DNA from 2 places in the Thiofaba sp. EF100 genome. Region 2 is predicted to be linked to the other one. Evidence: predicted binding sites of a transcription regulator. Region 2 holds the regulator's gene; the other holds the start of a gene.
What was found. Region 2 encodes sigma-54, which starts transcription at its own class of promoters, with help from an activator protein. Its sites were predicted from a motif close to TGGCANGNTNCNTGCTT; they were not measured.

Region 1 (5,348 bases), on a different contig from region 2:
GGGGACGCGGTAGGCATGACGCACGCCCGGCAGGGGGTCTTCTGCGGCGGGAAGATGTCCCGCACGGGTTCTTTGCAGGCCCATCTCGGCCCCCTGGACATCACTCAGGGCTGCCCGGAAATCGATATCGCGCGCCTTGTAATTCGGCGTGTCAGCATTGGCAAGGTTGGATGCCAGGACGTTTGCCCGCTGCGCTCGCAGCACCAGGGCCTCGTCATGGCTGGAAAAGATACGGTCGTGGATGGTGCTCATCGCAGCCTCCTGACATGGGATCACGCCCGAATCCCAAGCATCTATCATGCCAGCCAGGAGGGCCTACGGAGCCGTCAGGGTCTTCCGGCCGAGGCGGGCTGCTTGCGGTAGATGCCACCACCACGGGCCAGGCGGGCAAGCTGGTGCTTGAGCATGAGGGGCTCGGGGATCGTCTCGGAGGCACCCAGCACAAGATGCCCCCCCGGATGAAGGGTCTGCAGAAGGCGATCGAGGATATCCGCCTTGCGATCGCCCGTAAAATAAATCAATACGTTGCGACAGAAAATGACGTGGAATTTGCCAACGTGAGGGAAACTCGCAAGAAGGTTCAAGGGGCGGAACGTGATGCGCGCCGCGACCTCCGGCCTAACCCTCCATCCGCCCGCCGACTCGGTAAAGAACCGGCGTAGACGCACCTCATCCATGCCTCGCCGCAGGGCCAGAGCGTCGTACACCCCCTGCCGGGCAGTCTCCAGCGCAGCCGTGGAGATGTCAGTGGCCAATATTTTGACATCGAGATGCGAGCGAGGATACATCGCCGCAAACTCCTCGGCCAGGATACTCAGCGAATAGGGTTCCTGCCCTGTGGCGCAGGCGGCGGACCACACCGTCAAGGGGCCGTCATTCGACTGGGCGTGCTCCTTGAGGAGATGGTCGCGGAAGAATTCGAAGGGGAAGCGATCACGAAACCAGAGCGTTTCGTGGGTGGTCATCGACTCAATGATGCGCGGCCGCAGGCTGGCGCCACGCGGCCCCTGCAGTGCCGCGACGAGCTCCCCGAAGCTGGCCAGCCCTTCGCTGCGCATGAGGGGCGCCAAGCGAACCTCCAGCAGATAGCGCTTGTTGTCCGCGATGACGATCCCGCTTTCGCGCTCAATGAAGCGCTGCAGAAAGGCGAAGGCCTGCTCGTCGGCGGAGGACTGCATCAGGCGTGGGCCTGAACATCGCGCAAGCGGTCAAGTACCGCCTGCGCGAGGTCATCGGGGTGGAACTTGGGGATAAAGCGGTTGGCCCCAACCTGCTTCACCATGGATTGGTTGAAGTTTCCGCTGAGCGAGGTGTGCAGTACGACGTAGAGATTCTGCAGGCGCTCGTCGCGGCGGATTTCGGACGTCAGGGTGTAACCATCCATCATCGGCATTTCGATATCGGAAATCACCATGAGCAGCTGGTCCAGCTGGTCGCTCCCCGTGGAGGCCCACTTCTTGAGCAGATTGAGCGCCTCGGCGCCATTCTTGACCAGGACCGACGGCAGCCCCATCTCATCCAGGGTATGTTTGACCTGGTTACGCGCCACGAAGGAATCATCCGCGACCAACACCTTCATGTTGCCATGCGGCCCGGTCTGCACGACCTCGTGCATCAGGTCCTCGGAGATATGCGTCGAAATGCCGACCACGGTGCTGAAGATCTGCTCGACATCGATGATCTCCACCAGTTGCCCGTCCACACGCGTCACCGCCGTCACGTAGTTCGTGGCGCTGGTGCCAACGGGAGGCGGCATGATCTCCTGCCAGCTCAGGTTGACGATCCGGTCGACCGAGCGCACCAGGAAGCCCTGCACGGCGCGGTTGTATTCGGTGATGATGACGAAGGCATTCTCGATCTCCTCCGGCGCCACCCCGGGCATGCCGATGGCCTCTGCAAGATCGATGATGGTGAGCGTGTGACCACGAACGTCGGCAATGCCCTTGATGGCCGGATTGGCCTTGGGGACCGGGGTCAGAGGCGGACAGCGCAGCACTTCCCGCACCTTGAAGACGTTGATGCCAAAGCGTTGCTTGCCATCCAGGCCGAAGATCAGCAGTTCAAGACGGTTATGCCCCGCAAGCTTGGTCCGGGAGTCAACCGTTGCCAAAACATCTTTCATGCACAGGTTCCATGAATGAGCAGAATATTGAAAAAGGGCATCGTGCCGTTTTTCAACTCGTCTTGTCGCGGCACATGTCCGCGACAGACCGCGAAGATCAATCACTTATCGTGATTGATCTTCGTGCAAGCCATCCTTGGCCTGCCCTCACAGGCCGTTGAAAGCGGTTTTCAACGGCCTGTGAGGTCATGGATCATGTCGGCACACATGCCTGCAACTTGAGCACATCCGATCTTGGCCCGCAATGTGCAAGGTCTTTGGCATGAATATCCGCAGCCTTGTCCCATCAAATCTCGGCATGCTGGCAGCACTGCTGGCCTGGCAGGGGTTGTTCGTCCCCTCGATCGCCCATGCTGCCCATTCGCTCGACGACATCAACGCCACCGTCCGCCAATTTATCGACGAATCCCTGCCGCCCCGCCCGGACATGCGCAGGGAGGTCCAGATCAACCCGCTGGACCCAAGGCTGCGCCTTGCCGAATGCGACAAGCCACTGCAGGCCTTTACCCCCGGCAGCCAGCTCGGCGGCGGATCGCTCACCGTGGGCGTGCGCTGCGAAGGCAGCAGCCCGTGGAAGATCTATGTCTCGGCCCGGATCAAAGTCTTCCGCCCGGTAGTCATCGCGAACCGCCCCCTGCCCAAGGGAAGCCCAGTCAACCTCGCTGATGTTGAACTCCAGGAGAGGGACATCACACGCCTGACGGACGGATTCTTCACCGATCCTCACGCCTTGGCCGGCATGCTCGCCAAGCGGCCGCTGGCCAGCGGAGAGATCCTGAGCACGTCCAATCTACAGGCTCCAACCCTGGTCAACAAGGGCGACAAGGTGCGCATCGTCGCCCGCCCGGGGGCCTTCGAGGTGATCATGATGGGCGAGGCCATGCGCGACGGAGGGCTGAGGGATCGCATCCCGGTGCGGAACCTTAGTTCCGGACGCGTCGTCGAAGCCATCATCAGCGGTGCCGGCGAAGTGGAGATCGTGTTTTGAGGCGCCGCCGACAATGTCGCCTCTGCCCATAACAGGATGTTGAAAAAGGGCATGACGCCCTTTTTCAACTCATCTCGTCGCGGCACATGTCCGCGATGGCCCCCGAAGATCAACCACTTATCGTGATTGACCTTCGTGAAAGCCATCCTTGGGCTTGCTTTAGCAGGCCGCTGAAAAACGCTTTCAACGGCCTGCTAAAGTTTCCGCGGCTGCTTCCGATATACTGCTTACTAAAAGGGGCATGACGCCCGGGGAGAACCCACATGACCAGTATCGACAACCTGACAGGCCGCCCCCGTCCGCTGGAGACATCCATCAGCGAGCGGAGCCGCGCAGGTTCGGCCGCCGGCAACAGCAAGCCGACTGGCGAAGCGGCCGCAGACAGCATCACTCTGACCGAAACGGGCAGTCAGATCACGGCGGCGAGCCGCGAGATGGCTGCTACCCCCGCCTTCGACAGCGCCAAGGTGGAGCGCATCAAGGCGCTGATCGCCGAAGGGCGCTACGCCATCGATCCCCAGCGCATCGCGAACCGCTTCATCGAGCTCGAGTCATCCCTCGGCAAGGCGTGATGACGGAATCCACACCGCCTTCGCCATGCACCTTCCTGCGCTCGGCGCTGGAGGGGTTGCATGCCGGACTAGAACAACTGGCCGAGCTTCAGGGAAGGCTCGATGACGCGCTCCCCCGCAACACCCTGCCCCCGGAGCTGCTGCAGCATTACAGCCAGCAGCTTGACCGCCTGCTTGAGGCCGAGACGCTCAGGACCCAGGCCCTGGAGATGCTCGGGTTCGGCACCAACCAAATGAACGATGCGCTGGGCTCTTGCCCATCCGCTGATCTCGCACCGCTGTGGGAATCCATCCGGGAAAGACTCCCCCTGGTCGCCCTCAACAACCGCAAGCACGCCCAGGTCCTTCACAAGGCTTCAGCCAGCATCTATGCGGGCCTTGGCCTGCTTGGCGTCCTGCCGGCGCAACCTCCCCTCTACGGCCCGAGTGGCCAGCGGGAAACCCCGCCCAGCGGCCGGACCCTCGGCTCCGCCTGATTCCCCCTCGGGCTACTTCCCCCCGGCCAGGATCCAGCCGGTCAGGGAGGCAAAGGTCAGCAGGAAGCCGACCGGCACGATGCCGATGAAGTAGACCGCAAGCTCGCTCTCGGCATCGATGAACATGGCCGTGAAGCCGACCCCCACCCCGACGAGGGTAAGGATGATGCCGAGCACGAGCATGATCTTGAAGGCGCGGTTCATGGTTCGTTCCTGTGTAAGATTCCGCCAGCCTGCCATCGAAGGCCGAAATGGGAAAGCCCGGAAACAAAAAGGCCCGAATGCTTGCATTCGGGCCTTTGGGTGTTTGGTGGAGCTAGACGGGATCGAACCGTCGACCTCTTGCATGCCATGCAAGCGCTCTCCCAGCTGAGCTATAGCCCCGAAAACGGGAAATTGGATGGTGGAGCTAGACGGGATCGAACCGTCGACCTCTTGCATGCCATGCAAGCGCTCTCCCAGCTGAGCTATAGCCCCACAGCGTTGGGATGGGTGCGCATCTTACGCACCCATCCCGGCATCGTCAAGCCGATTTTGACGCCTCGATGAAGGAAATGGCCTTCTGCAGCCGTACAAGGCTGCGCTCGCGTCCAACCAGGGCGAGCGTGGTGTCGATCGACGGCGAGGCGGTGGAGCCGGTCAGGGCGACCCGCAGCGGCTGGGCGAGCTGGGGGAACTTGATGCCGAGCGCCTTGACCAGGTCCTTGATCAGGGTCTCAAGCACCGGCACGCGCCAGTCCTGCACCTGCTCCAGGGCCTCGACCACAGCACGCAGGATGGGCTCAGCCGCGGCGTTCAGGTGCTTGGCCGCAGCCTCCTCGTCGTAACCGAGTTCATCGCGGAAGTAGCAGGCCGCCTGCTGAGCCATCTCGACCAGGGTGCGGGCGCGCTCGCGCAGGGCAACGACCACGTCCTCCAGTGCCGGCCCCTCCGCGGGGTCAACCCCAAGGTTGCCCAAATGCCAGCTCAGGTAGCGGGCCACGTGCGATGGATCGCTGGTCTTGAGGTAGTGCTGGTTGAGCCACAAGAGCTTGTCCGGGTTGATCGCCGAGGCGGACTGGTTGACATCGGCCACGTCGAACAGGCGGATCATCTCCTCGCGGCTGAACACCTCCTGATCGCCGTGGGACCAGCCAAGACGCACCAGGTAGTTGAGCAGGGCCTCGGGCAGATAGCCCTCCTCGTGATAC
Region 2 (5,348 bases):
GGCTGACAAGGCCACCATCCACCTGCGCGACGGCCAGTTCGACCGCGCCATCCTCGAAGGGCGTCCCGTGATCTACCAGGACCGCGACGATGCGGGCCAGCCCATCCGCGGCGAAGCCCGGAGGATGGATTACCAGGCCCTCGACGAGATCATCACCCTGAGCGGCCAGGCGCGGATCGAGCGGGCCGGCGACACCCTCGCCAGCGAGCGCATCGTCTACCACCTCAAGAACGAAGTGGTGGACGCCGGTGCCGGCGGCAGCGACCGCGTGCGCATGACCCTGCAGCCGCGCAGTGCCGGCGAGGGCAAGAAACCGTGAGCACTCCCGGCCACACCCTCCGCGCCGAGGGGCTGAACAAGCGCTACGGCGCGCGCACCGTGGTGCACGCCATGACGCTCGAGGTACGCACCGGCGAGATCGTCGGCCTGCTGGGACCGAACGGCGCGGGCAAGACCACCAGCTTCTACATGATCACCGGCCTGGTGAAGCCGGATGGCGGGAAGATCCTGCTCGACGACCAGGATATTTCCTCCCTGCCAATGCACACCCGCGCCCGCCTCGGCGTCGGCTACCTGCCGCAAGAGCCCTCCGTCTTCCGCAAGCTCTCCGTGGAGGACAACCTCCTCGCCGTGCTCGAACTGCGAGCGGATCTACGCCGCGCCTCGGATCGGCAGACGATCTGCAACCAACTGCTCGAAGAGCTGCACATCAGCCACGTGCGCCACAGCCTCGGCCTGAGCCTGTCCGGCGGCGAACGGCGGCGGGTCGAGATCGCCCGTGCCCTGGCCGCCGAGCCGCGTTTCCTGCTGCTCGACGAGCCCTTCGCCGGGGTGGACCCGATCAGCGTGCTGGACATCCAGCGCCTGATCCGCCACCTCGCCGAACGCGGCATCGGCGTGCTGATCACCGATCACAACGTGCGCGAGACCCTGCGCATCTGCAGCCACGCCACCATCATGCATGCCGGGGGGGTGCTGGCCGAGGGCACGCCGGAGGCCATCCTCGCCGACCCGCGCGTGCGCGAGGTCTACCTTGGCGAACAGTTCAGCCTGTGAGCATGACGCTCAGACTGCATACCCCGCCAACGCTTCGCGCTAGAATGACGCCATGATGACCATCCCATTGATGCAGGCATGAAGGCCGGACTCGAGCTCAGACAGGGGCTATCGCTTGCGATGACCCCCCAGCTGCAGCAGTCCATCCGGCTACTCCAGCTCTCCAGCCTCGAACTGCAGACCGAGATCCAGCAGGCCATCGAGGCCAACCCCATGCTGGAGATCGAAGACGAGAGCGGCGAGGAGACCGAGCCGGCTGCCATCGAAGCCCATGAGGCCCTGCCCACCACCCGCCTGGACGAGGCAGACACCACCCTCGACCTCGAGGCCCCGCGCCAGGAAATGCCCGAGGAGCTGCCCCTCGACAGCCGCTGGGATGACATCTTCGAAGCCGACGGCAGCACCAGCTACAGCAAGGGCAGCGCGGAGGACGAGGAGCGCGACTTCCTCAGCTACACCAGCAGCGGGCAGGAAAGCCTGCACGACCACCTGCTCTCGCAGATGCTGCTCACCCCCCTCTCACCGCGCGACCAACAGATTGCCACCGCCATCATCGAATCCGTGGACGAGGACGGCTTCCTCGAGCAGCCCCTGGAGAGCATCGTCGAGGGCCTGCGTCGGGACCTGCCGGATGTCGAGCTGGACGAGGCGCAGGCCATGCTCCACCTCGTCCAGCAGTTCGACCCGCCCGGCGTCGCGGCGCGCGACCTCGGCGAATGCCTCGCGATCCAGCTGCGACAGGTCGAGGCCCCCACCCCGGCCCACAGCGATGCCGCGCGCCTGCTCGAACACCTCGACCTTTTGGCTAGCCGCGACTACGTCCGCCTGCAGCGCCTGCTGAAGATCGACGCCGAGGCCCTCAAGGCGGCCCTGCAGGTCTTGCAGGGACTCAACCCACGCCCCGGCGCCGAACTGCGCAGTCAGGACGTCGAATACGTGATCCCGGACGTGATCGTGCGCCGCATCCAAGGGCAGTGGCGGGTCGAACTCAACCCCGAGGTCACCCCCAAACTTCGCATCAACAACCTGTACGCCGGCCTCATCCAGCGCGGCCGCCGCGGTGAGGACATGAACTACATGCGCAACGCCCTGCAGGAGGCGCGCTGGTTCATCAAGAGCGTGCAGAGCCGCAATGAAACGCTGCTCGCGGTGGCCGAGGCCATCGTGCGCCGCCAGCAGGATTTCTTCGAGCACGGCGAGGCCGCCATGCGCCCCCTGGTGCTGCGCGAGATCGCCGAGGAGTTGGGACTGCACGAGTCGACCATCTCCCGCGTCACCACCAACAAGTACATGCACACCCCGCGCGGCGTGGTGGAGTTCAAGCACTTCTTCTCCAGCCACGTGGGCACCGCGGATGGCGGAGAGGCCTCCTCCACCGCCATCCGCGCCCGGATCAAGCAGCTGGTGGCGGAGGAACCGGCCAACAAGCCGCTGAGCGACAGTCGTCTCACCCAGCTGCTGGAGGCCGAAGGCATCAACGTCGCCCGTCGGACCGTCGCCAAATACCGCGAGTCCCTCGGCATCCCCCCCTCCAACGAGCGCAAGCGTCTCTGCTGATGAAGACCCTGACCATTGCCGACATCCTCACCCCCGAGCGGGTCAAGCTCGACCAGGAATGCTCGAGCAAGAAGCGCGCGCTTGAGCTCGTCAGCCAGATCGTCGCCGGCGCCCAGGAAGGGCTCGAAGCGTGGGCCATCTTCGATACCCTGCTGGCCCGCGAACGGCTCGGCAGCACCGGCGTCGGCCGCGGCATCGCCATCCCGCACGGCAAACTGCCCGCCCTCAAGGCCCCGGTGGGCGCCTTCATGCGCCTTGAGAACGGGATCGACTTCGATAGCCCGGATGGCGTCCCGGTGAGCCTGATCTTCGCCATCCTCGTCCCCGAAGGCGGGGAAGAGGCCCACCTGGCCATCCTCGGCCAGCTCGCCCGCCGCTTCAGTGACCCCGAATTCTGCACCGCCATCCGCCAGGCGCAGAACAGCGAGATTGCCTTCAGCCTGCTGACCCGCAAAGTAGCCAGCGTGGAGGACGCTTCCGGCAGTGGCACGCAGCAAGAACATGAGCACGGACCCCCCTGACCCTGCCCCGGAGTCGGCCTCAGCCGCAGGCATCCTCAGCCTGCATGGCGTCTTTCTCGCCCTGCGGGTGCCGCCCCCTGGGGACACGCCCCGATGCGTTGGGCCTTCCTCGTTGTTTCCCCCGGCATCCATGCCGGAAGCCCTTTCGGGGTATGGCCATCGAGAACCCGACGCATCAGGGGCATCCGCCACCTCCCTCGGCGTGCTGATCTTAGGCTCAGCGGGCATCGGCAAGAGCGAACTCGCCCTCGACCTGATCAGCCGCGGCCACGCCCTGGTCGCGGATGACGCCCCCATCTTCCTCCCCGCAGCCGATGGCCGCTGGCTGGGCCGCTGCCCCTTTCCCCTGCAGGACTTCCTCGAGGTGCGCGGGCTCGGCATCCTCAACGTCCGGCGCCTGTTTGGCGAACAGGCCGTCTGCGCTGAGCATCCGCTCGACCTCATCATCCGGCTGGAGGACGCGCCATCCCGCCCTGAAGATCGCCTCGCAGGGGCCTGGCGCGACTACCGCCTGGGCGATGCCACCCTCCCCGAGCTTCCTCTGACGGTACGCGGTGGTCGCAACCTCGCCCTGCTGGTGGAGACGGCGGCCCGTCTACAGGCATGCGGCACCGGGGACGGCATCGGCTATAATGCCGCGCACGAACTCTCCCGCCGCCTCGGAAAACACCTCGGCAAGGAACCTTTGTGAAGCTGGTCATCGTCAGCGGCCTCTCCGGCTCGGGCAAGACCATCGCCCTGCACACCCTCGAGGATGCCGGCTACTACTGTGTCGACAACCTCCCCCTCGCCCTGCTGCCGGCCTTCGTCGACACTGCCCTGCTGCAACCCCTCAGTCTGGATCCGGAGCAGGCGATGGCCCCCCAGGAGCGCGCCGCCATCGGCATCGACGTCCGCGGCGGGGTCAGCGAACTGCGCCACCTGCACCAGCAGTTGGCGCGGCTGCGCGAAGGGCACCCGGAACTGAAGATCCAACTGCTGTTCCTGCACGCCGAGCACAAGGTGTTGCTGCGCCGCTTCAGCGAAACCCGGCGCCTGCACCCGCTGGGGCGCGAAGGCCTGCCGCTGGACGAAGCCTTACTGGCGGAAGCGGAACTGCTCGCCCCGCTGCGCGAGGCGGCCGACCTGATCATCGACACCTCACGCAGCAACATCCACCAGTTGCGCGCCCTGCTGCGCGCCCGCCTGCTGGAGCAGGAGCAGCGCGGGCTTTCACTCCTGCTGCAATCCTTCGGCTTCAAGCACGGCGCCCCCACCGATAGCGACTTCATCTTCGACATGCGCTGCCTGCCCAACCCCCACTGGGACCCTCGCCTGCGCCCATTGACCGGGCGCGATGCCGAGGTGGCCGCCTTCCTCGGTGATCTGCCCGAAGTCCATGCCATGCTCGATCAGCTCGAGCAGACCCTGCTGGCCTGGCTGCCCATGTTCGAGCGCGAGCAGCGGCAGTTCCTGTGCGTCTCGCTCGGCTGCACCGGCGGCCAGCACCGTTCGGTGTTCATGGTGGAACGTCTGGCCGAACGCCTGCGCAAACACTATCCTTCCCTCGCCATCCGGCACCGCGAATTGAGTTGACCCATGAGCCAAAGGCCGACCCCGAACGGGCTTCCGACAGGGACATCGGAAGGGACCGAGCAAAGAAAACGCGCTGGCGTGCTGATCATCGCCCACAACCATCTCGGCCAGCAGCTGCTCGAGACCGCCACCGACATGCTGAACCGACGCCCGCCGCAGGTGCGCAGCCTGGATGTCCTGCAAGACGATGACCCCGTCGACCTGCTGGCGCGAGCCCGGCGCCTGCTGGCGGAAATCGACCAGGGCGCCGGTGCGCTGGTGCTGACGGACATGTATGGCTCGACCCCGAGCAACATCGCCCACCGCTTGGGCGACAACGAGCATGCGGTGCGGGTGATCTCCGGCATCAACCTGCCGATGCTGATCCGCGCACTGAACTACGCCGATCTGCCGCTCGAAGAGCTGGTGCAGAAGGCCCTGAGCGGCGGGCGCGAGGGGATCTTCGACGCGCGTGGCATGGCCTGATGGTCAGAAACTGCACCGTCGGGATCGTCAACAAGCGCGGGATGCATGCCCGCGCTGCCGCCCGCTTCGCCAGCCTGGCTGCGACCTTCACCAGCCACATCAGCGTGCGGCGCGGCGAGCTCACGGCCAATGGCAAGAGCATCATGGGCCTGATGATGCTGGCCGCCCCACAGG

Region 1: flgA (flagellar basal body P-ring formation chaperone FlgA) is a predicted target of sigma-54. The motif match lies at 2,358-2,374, and genes of this name have one in related genera.

Annotation. Positions count from the first base shown of each region.
Region 1 is NZ_JBAJEY010000003.1:44,974-50,321, forward strand. Features, by position in the region: gene flgB (flagellar basal body rod protein FlgB) at 1-252, opposite strand, end outside; gene V6D91_RS06955 (protein-glutamate O-methyltransferase CheR) at 327-1,178, opposite strand; gene V6D91_RS06960 (chemotaxis protein CheV) at 1,178-2,122, opposite strand; gene flgA (flagellar basal body P-ring formation chaperone FlgA) at 2,385-3,110, shown strand; gene flgM (flagellar biosynthesis anti-sigma factor FlgM) at 3,374-3,682, shown strand; gene V6D91_RS06975 (hypothetical protein) at 3,682-4,158, shown strand; gene V6D91_RS06980 (hypothetical protein) at 4,171-4,362, opposite strand; tRNA gene V6D91_RS06985 (tRNA-Ala) at 4,467-4,542, opposite strand; tRNA gene V6D91_RS06990 (tRNA-Ala) at 4,560-4,635, opposite strand; gene gltX (glutamate--tRNA ligase) at 4,682-5,348, opposite strand, start outside.
Region 2 is NZ_JBAJEY010000001.1:587,654-593,001, forward strand. Features, by position in the region: gene lptA (lipopolysaccharide transport periplasmic protein LptA) at 1-319, shown strand, start outside; gene lptB (LPS export ABC transporter ATP-binding protein) at 316-1,056, shown strand; gene V6D91_RS02875 (RNA polymerase factor sigma-54) at 1,135-2,613, shown strand; gene V6D91_RS02880 (PTS sugar transporter subunit IIA) at 2,613-3,134, shown strand; gene V6D91_RS02885 (HPr kinase/phosphorylase) at 3,265-3,825, shown strand; gene rapZ (RNase adapter RapZ) at 3,822-4,709, shown strand; gene V6D91_RS02895 (PTS fructose transporter subunit IIA) at 4,788-5,174, shown strand; gene V6D91_RS02900 (HPr family phosphocarrier protein) at 5,174-5,348, shown strand, end outside.